DNA from 3 places in the Desulfomicrobium apsheronum genome. Region 3 is predicted to be linked to each of the others. Evidence: riboswitches for the same ligand, from Rfam matches in the RefSeq annotation. Region 3 holds a riboswitch; each other region holds the start of a gene.

Region 1 (2,258 bases), on a different contig from region 3:
GACAAGCGCATTGTCATCAGCTAGGGCGCTTTGCCCGCTGGTCCTGATCCTGGTGTTCTCCTGTGCGGGGTGCTTGCAGCGTCCCGCCTTTCAGCCGGTTCAGGAATCTTTTCCCCGCGCGGTGCGGCTTCAGGTGCCGTTCGTTCCCCAGACCCAGGTCAATGACTGCGGACCGGCGGCCCTGGCCTCGGTGCTGGCTTTTCACGGCAGGCACGTTGCCCTGGATGAAGTGACGCGCCGCGTCTTCACCCCGGGCCTTGAGCGCTCGCTGCTTCCCGACATGGAGAACCATGCCCGTTCGCTGGGTTTCACGACCCGATCCGGGCGCGGCGACCTGGACATGGTCCGCGCCATGATCGACTCTGGAGGGCCGGTCATCCTCATGCTCGACATGGGCACGAAGATGTTCAGCCAGGGGCATTACGTGGTCGTCTATGGATACGATCACGATCCCGGCGGGCTGCTCATGCACGTGGGAACCAGCGGGGACATGTTTCTGCCCAATCGCGACCTGCTCGACCGCTGGGAACGCATGAACCGACTATATCTGTTTCTGGAGTGAACCGTGCGCCTTGCCTGCTGTCTTGTCTTTTGCATTGCCTTTGCCCTGGCCGGCTGCGCCACGCCACGGATAGTCGTGCTCTCCGATCCGCTGGATGCCAGGGAACACAATGATCTCGGAGCCTCCTACGAGACTTCCGGGGAACTTGATCTGGCCCTCATGGCCTACGAAACCGCCGCCGCCAAGGACCGCTCCTGGGATCAGCCGCTCATCAATCTGGGCAACGTGCATGCGGCCCTGGGTGACTGGGCGCAGGCCGCGGCCAGTTACCGACAGGCCCTGAAACGAAATCCTGAAAATCCCGAGGCCATGAACAATCTGGCCTTTGCCCAGACAAATCTGGGGCAGGAGCGGGACGCTCTGAAATGGTCCGCCCAGGCTCTAAAGATCGAGCCCGGTAACGTGCTTTTCAAGAGCACCCGGGCGCTGGTCCTGTCTCGAACTGGCGAGAAAGCCGAGGCATTGAGACTTTTGGACGAGGCCCTGCGGGATTTGCCGGGCGAGAACCCGCTACGCGAAGAAATAATCGCCCTGCGCGACCAGATAGCAGGGGCCGCACCTTGAAAGATCCCGCCGTTGACCTTGGGTTTGGAACCGACTAAGCATCACGACAGAAGTTGGGGGTGGCTCGCATGAGCCTGAGATTATACCCTTTGAACCTGATCTGGATAATTCCAGCGTAGGAAAACGAAAAAACATGGTGACGCTCGTGCGGCCGTTTTCCTTTGCTGGAAAGCGGCTTTTTTCATTTTCAACCGAGGTCAACATGACACAGTCGATTTTTGCCCGAGAGGGAACGATTACCCCTGAAATGCGGGTAGTGGCGGAGAAGGAGAATCTGGATCCTGAAATCATTCGTGATGGCGTGGCACAGGGGCGGATCGTCATCCCAAAGAACGTGGGGCGGAATTTTTCCGTCGAGGGAATCGGCGCGGGCCTGAAAACCAAGGTCAACGCCAACATCGGGACATCCGGAGTGCAGGGTGCGCTGGACATTGAATTGAGCAAACTCGATGTGGCGGTCAGGGCCGGAGCGCACAGCGTCATGGACCTGTCCACGGGCCGCGATCTGATGACCACCCGGCGCGCGATCCTTCATCATTCGCCGGTCATGGTCGGGGCCGTTCCCCTGTATGCGGTGGCCGCCGATCTGGTCGATGCCGGACAATCAATAGAAGCCATGACCGCGTCCTTGCTGCTCGAATCCATCGAGGCGCAGTGCGCGGAAGGGCTTGATTACATCACCGTGCACTGCGGAGTGACCCGCGAGGCCGTGGCAAGGACGCATGCGCAGGACCGGGTGGCCGGGATCGTCAGCCGTGGCGGGGCGCTCCTGGCGGCCTGGATGGAACGCAACAACCGTGAAAATCCGTTGCTGGAGGAATTCGACAGGCTCCTCGACATCGCGTTTCGCTTCGATGTCACTCTGAGCCTGGGTGATGGGCTGCGCCCCGGGGCGGTCAGCGACGCCACGGACTCCGCGCAGATCCAGGAGCTGCTGGTCATCGGGGAGCTGGGCAGACGGGCCAGGGCCAGAGGTGTTCAGGTCATGATCGAGGGGCCGGGACACATGCCCCTGAATCAGATCGCGGGCAACGTCATGTTGCAAAAGCGCATCTGCGACGGCGCGCCCTTTTATGTGCTGGGACCTTTGACCACGGACATCGCGCCCGGATACGACCACATCACCGCCGCC
Region 2 (2,258 bases), on a different contig from region 3:
GTGCTCGAAGGCGGATACGCCATCAAGGGCGCGCTGCCCTACGTCAACCTGGGCATCAGCCTGGCGCTGGCCGGAGTGGATTTCTCCGCCGTGCAGGAACCCGATCTGGACCGGGAGAAGATTCGCGAACAAAAATCCACCATCGACTATCTCGAAGCCCTGTGCGACCAGCTGCCGGAAGTCTACTTCAACCCCAGACCCTCTGAAGCCGTACGCGAGAACGGATATTTCACGCGTCGCCGCTCCATCTACTACGACACGGACGACATCACCGAGACCCAGGTCGAGCGTCTCAAGGACTGTCCGCACTGCCCGGGACTTCTCATCGTCGAGAGCGAAACCGCGAAGACGCCCAAATCCCTGGGGCTGCACGTACCGGTGCAGGGCTGCGACATGTGCAGCCAGGAAGCCGAGGAGCGTTTCGCCAAATCCCGCCAGGCAGGATACGCCCACGCCCAGCTCTCCGACCGCGTGACCAAAAGATACGAATACGCCAAATAAAAGGCGCCGGGCAGAGGGCTCCCCTCTGCCCGCCCCCCTTCCAAACGACGCTGATCATGCCCTGAGCCCATCCCCCTGCCTTCTGATTTCATTTACTTTCGACCATTCAACATCAGGATGGATTCCCGCCTTCGCGGGAATGACTACTTTTTGCTGCGATAGATTGAATTCTGGATGGCGACATCAATAACGCTCATTGACGCATCAACTCAACTCTACGAAATTAAAGAAGAAGTCATTGCCTTCACAACGCAACGACGGAGCCTCAAACGTCCGGCAGCGTTGCGGGGTGTTTCGGGCAAGGGTCGGCGACTGTCTGACCGATCCAGGCATCGTTTGTTCAGCCGTCGCGTGTCGTCCAGAGCGCGAGCCGCTGTTCAGAGGGGCGACGGCTGAACTCTACGAGGCCGAAGAGGGAGTTTCGGCGGCCCTTGCCCGAAACGCCCCGCAACGCTCACTCGGTGTCCGACATAGTCATCATCGCAAACCACCTCATCCTCACCTTTACAACCCCACCCGATCCACATAAAGCTACCAACCACAAGCTGGGGGAGCCCGATGGGCTGAGAGGGGACACGTTCCCGACCCTTACGACCTGACGCAGATTATGCTGCCGTAGGGAAGCTGGTTCCGGAAAACACCCATTCATCGAACCGCGCCCCATCCGGCGCGGTTTTCTTTTTTGCGCTCCGCCCGGCCTGCAACAAAAACGCGGAGGCACCCATGCACATCACCGTCAACGGACGCACCCAGGACATGGAATCCGGCCAGACACTGCAAGGCCTGATCCTGTCCATGAACCTCGATCCATCCGTGGTCGTGGCCGAACTGAACCAGAGCATCGTGCCCGGCGACAAATTCGCCTCCACCAGCCTTTGCGACGGCGACCGGCTGGAACTGCTGAGCTTTGTCGGCGGCGGCTGACCCTGCCCCGGCAATGACGACCAGACTCCTTTCCCACACCGCAAACAGCGAGAATCACCATGGAACATACCGACATTTTTGAAATCGGTGGCAAGCGCCTGAGCAGCCGCCTGTTCACCGGCACGGGCAAGTACGGCAACGACGCGCTCATCGCGCCTGTGTGTGAGGCCTCCGGCTCCGAGGTCATCACCGTGGCCCTGCGCCGGGTGGATCTGGACGGCAAGACGGATAACGTCATGAAGCATATCCCCTCACACATGACCCTGCTGCCCAACACCTCCGGGGCGCGCAACGCCGACGAGGCCGTACGCATCGCCCGACTGGCCCGGGCCATGGGCTGCGGGGACTGGATCAAGATCGAGGTCATTTCCGACAACCGCTACCTGCTGCCCGACGGATACGAGACCGCCAAGGCTACGGAAATCCTGGCCAGGGAAGGCTTCGTGGTCCTGCCGTACATGAACCCCGACCTCTACGTGGCCCGCTCCCTGGCCGATGCCGGGGCGGCGGCGATCATGCCGCTGGGCGCGCCCATCGGCACCAACCGGGGCCTTCGAACCGAAGAGATGATTCGCATCCTCATCGAGGAAATGGAGCTGCCCATCATCGTCGACGCGGGCATCGGCGCTCCCAGCCAGGCCTGCCGGGCCATGGAGATGGGGGCCGCGGCCTGTCTGGTCAACACGGCCATCGCCACGGCCTCGGACCCCGTGCTCATGGGCCGGGCCTTCGGGCGGGCGGTGACGGCCGGACGCGAAGCCTGGCTGGCCGGACCCGGGGCGGTCGCCACCCTGGCACAGGCTTCCTCGCCCCTGACCGGATTCCTGGACCGG
Region 3 (2,258 bases):
TGACGCGCCTCCGGAGGGGTGGAAGAAGGCGCTTGAAACGCTCTTTGAGCGTTACCTCGACCAACAGCGCCTGCTGGACCGGCTGACCCACATCGCGGACCGTTTTCAGGCCGCCGAACGCGAACGCAGCCAAGGCTATCTGGCCAATTACGAAAAGAAAGTCCGGCAGCTGGAAAAAATCGTGCGCATCAGCGACCAGTACCAGACCATGCTGCATCAGCTCAAGGAACGCCTGGAGCACGCCTCCAACTACGATTCCCTGACAGGCCTGCCCAACCGCCGCTACATGACCATGCGTCTGGAGGAAGCCGCTTCCCGGGCAACGCGGAAGCCCGACGGCGGATTCGCGGTCATGATCGCGGACATCGACCATTTCAAGGAAGTGAACGACAACTTCGGACACGCCGCCGGAGACCAGTTGCTCCAGGCCGTGGCCCGGGCCCTGGAACTTTCGCTGCGTGAATACGACCTGTGCGCGCGCTGGGGCGGAGAGGAATTTCTGTTCCTCTTCCCGGCCTGCGACGCAACCAGCGCTCCGGTCGTGGCGGAACGGCTGCGCCAGTCCGTGATCGGGGCTCAAAGAATCCGCGACGAAATTCCCGCCCCCACGGTCAGCATCGGCTTCACGATTCACAGGCCCGGAGAACCCGTGGACACGACCCTGCTGCGCGCGGACCAGGCCCTCTACAAGGCCAAGGACGCCGGGCGAAACTGTGCCGTCGGGGAGTGAGCTTGACAGCCAATCCCGCTTGTCCTAGCCAGAAATCAGTTTTTGCAGGGGTGGCGAGGAGCCTGAGATGATACCCGTTGAACCTGATCTGGATCATGCCAGCGAAGGGAATTGCAAGACTTGAGGCCCTGACAGGCCAATCCCCCCATTCCTCGCCCCTGCTGACCCAAATATCAACAGCAGTGCGAGGTGCACCGTGTCCGATTTTGCCCGCAAGGCCGCAGACAACCTGCGCGCCCTCAGACAGACCAAACCGCTTATTCACAACATCACCAATTTCGTGGTCATGAACTACACCGCCAACGCCCTTCTGGCCTGCGGCGCGTCTCCGGTCATGGCCCATGCCGAAAATGAAGTCGAAGAGATGGTTGCCTACGCTGGGGCGCTGGTGCTGAACATAGGCACGCTGACCGATGTCTGGGTGGCGGCCATGCTCAAGGCCGGACGCAGGGCCACGGCGCTCGGCAAGCCCATCATCCTCGATCCGGTGGGCTCCGGGGCGACGACCCTGCGCACCGAGACCGCAAAATCCATCCTGGCCTGGACAAAGGTCAGCGTGGTGCGTGGCAACGCCTCCGAGATTCTGTCCCTGGCCGGACAGAACGCGGCCACCAAGGGCGTGGACTCCACTGACTCCATCGAGGACGCGGCCAAGGCCGCCGGAGCCCTGGCCCGCGAACTGGGCACCACCCTGGCCATCACCGGACCCACCGATCTGGTCACCGACGGACGACGCACGCTGGTCATCGAAGGCGGGCACTCGCTCATGCCCTGCGTCACGGGCACGGGCTGCTCGGCCACGGCCCTGGTCGGCGCCTTCCACGCGGTGGACCCCGATCCCGTCTCCGCCGCCGCCTCGGCCCTGGCCTTTTTGGGGGTGGCCGGAGAGAGGGCGGGAGCGCTGGCCGCCGGCCCCGGCTCCTTTCAGATCCATCTTCTGGACGCCCTCTTCAATCTCACACCCGAGGACCTGGCCAGGGAATGCCGCATCCGCGAGGAACACCATGCCTGATCTGTCCCTGTACCTGGTCACGGACCGAGAGCTGTCTCTTGGCCGCTCCACTTTGGACATCGTCCGCGCCGCCGTGGCCGGGGGAGTGACCTGCGTGCAGCTGCGGGAAAAACGCTGCGCGACCCGCGAATTCGTGGCCGAAGCTCGGGCCGTGCGTGAATTGCTGGTCGGAACCGGCGTCCCGCTCATCATCAACGACCGCATCGACGTGGCCCTGGCCGTAAGCGCCGACGGCGTGCACCTGGGCCAAACCGACATGCTCATCGCCGACGCCCGTCGCTTGACGGGTCCGGACATGCTCATCGGCATCTCGGCCGAGTGCGTGGCGGACGCGATCCGCGCCCAGGCCGAAGGCGCGGACTATGTGGGCATAAGCCCCGTCTTTGCCACCCCGACCAAAACCGACACAGCCCCGGCGCTGGGCCTTGACGGCGTGGCCGCCATCCGCGCGGCCGTGTCCCTGCCCCTGGTCGGCATCGGCGGCATCGGCCCGGACAACGCGGCCGAAGTCATCCG

What was found. Region 3 has a riboswitch for thiamine pyrophosphate ahead of thiM (hydroxyethylthiazole kinase). Riboswitches for the same ligand answer to the same signal wherever they lie in the genome.
Region 1: another riboswitch for thiamine pyrophosphate. It lies ahead of thiC (phosphomethylpyrimidine synthase ThiC); the one in region 3 lies ahead of thiM (hydroxyethylthiazole kinase).
Region 2: another riboswitch for thiamine pyrophosphate. It lies ahead of thiS (sulfur carrier protein ThiS); the one in region 3 lies ahead of thiM (hydroxyethylthiazole kinase).

The regions. Positions count from the first base shown of each region.
Region 1 is NZ_FORX01000005.1:194,486-196,743, reverse strand. It holds gene BMZ40_RS07595 (PA2779 family protein) at 1-24, shown strand, start outside; gene BMZ40_RS07590 (cysteine peptidase family C39 domain-containing protein) at 11-562, shown strand; gene BMZ40_RS07585 (tetratricopeptide repeat protein) at 566-1,126, shown strand; TPP riboswitch at 1,172-1,265, shown strand; gene thiC (phosphomethylpyrimidine synthase ThiC) at 1,329-2,258, shown strand, end outside.
Region 2 is NZ_FORX01000022.1:63,814-66,071, forward strand. It holds gene BMZ40_RS16880 (histone deacetylase family protein) at 1-501, shown strand, start outside; TPP riboswitch at 1,039-1,140, shown strand; gene thiS (sulfur carrier protein ThiS) at 1,225-1,425, shown strand; gene BMZ40_RS16890 (thiazole synthase) at 1,485-2,258, shown strand, end outside.
Region 3 is NZ_FORX01000008.1:74,130-76,387, forward strand. It holds gene siaD (biofilm regulation diguanylate cyclase SiaD) at 1-730, shown strand, start outside; TPP riboswitch at 767-857, shown strand; gene thiM (hydroxyethylthiazole kinase) at 927-1,742, shown strand; gene thiE (thiamine phosphate synthase) at 1,735-2,258, shown strand, end outside.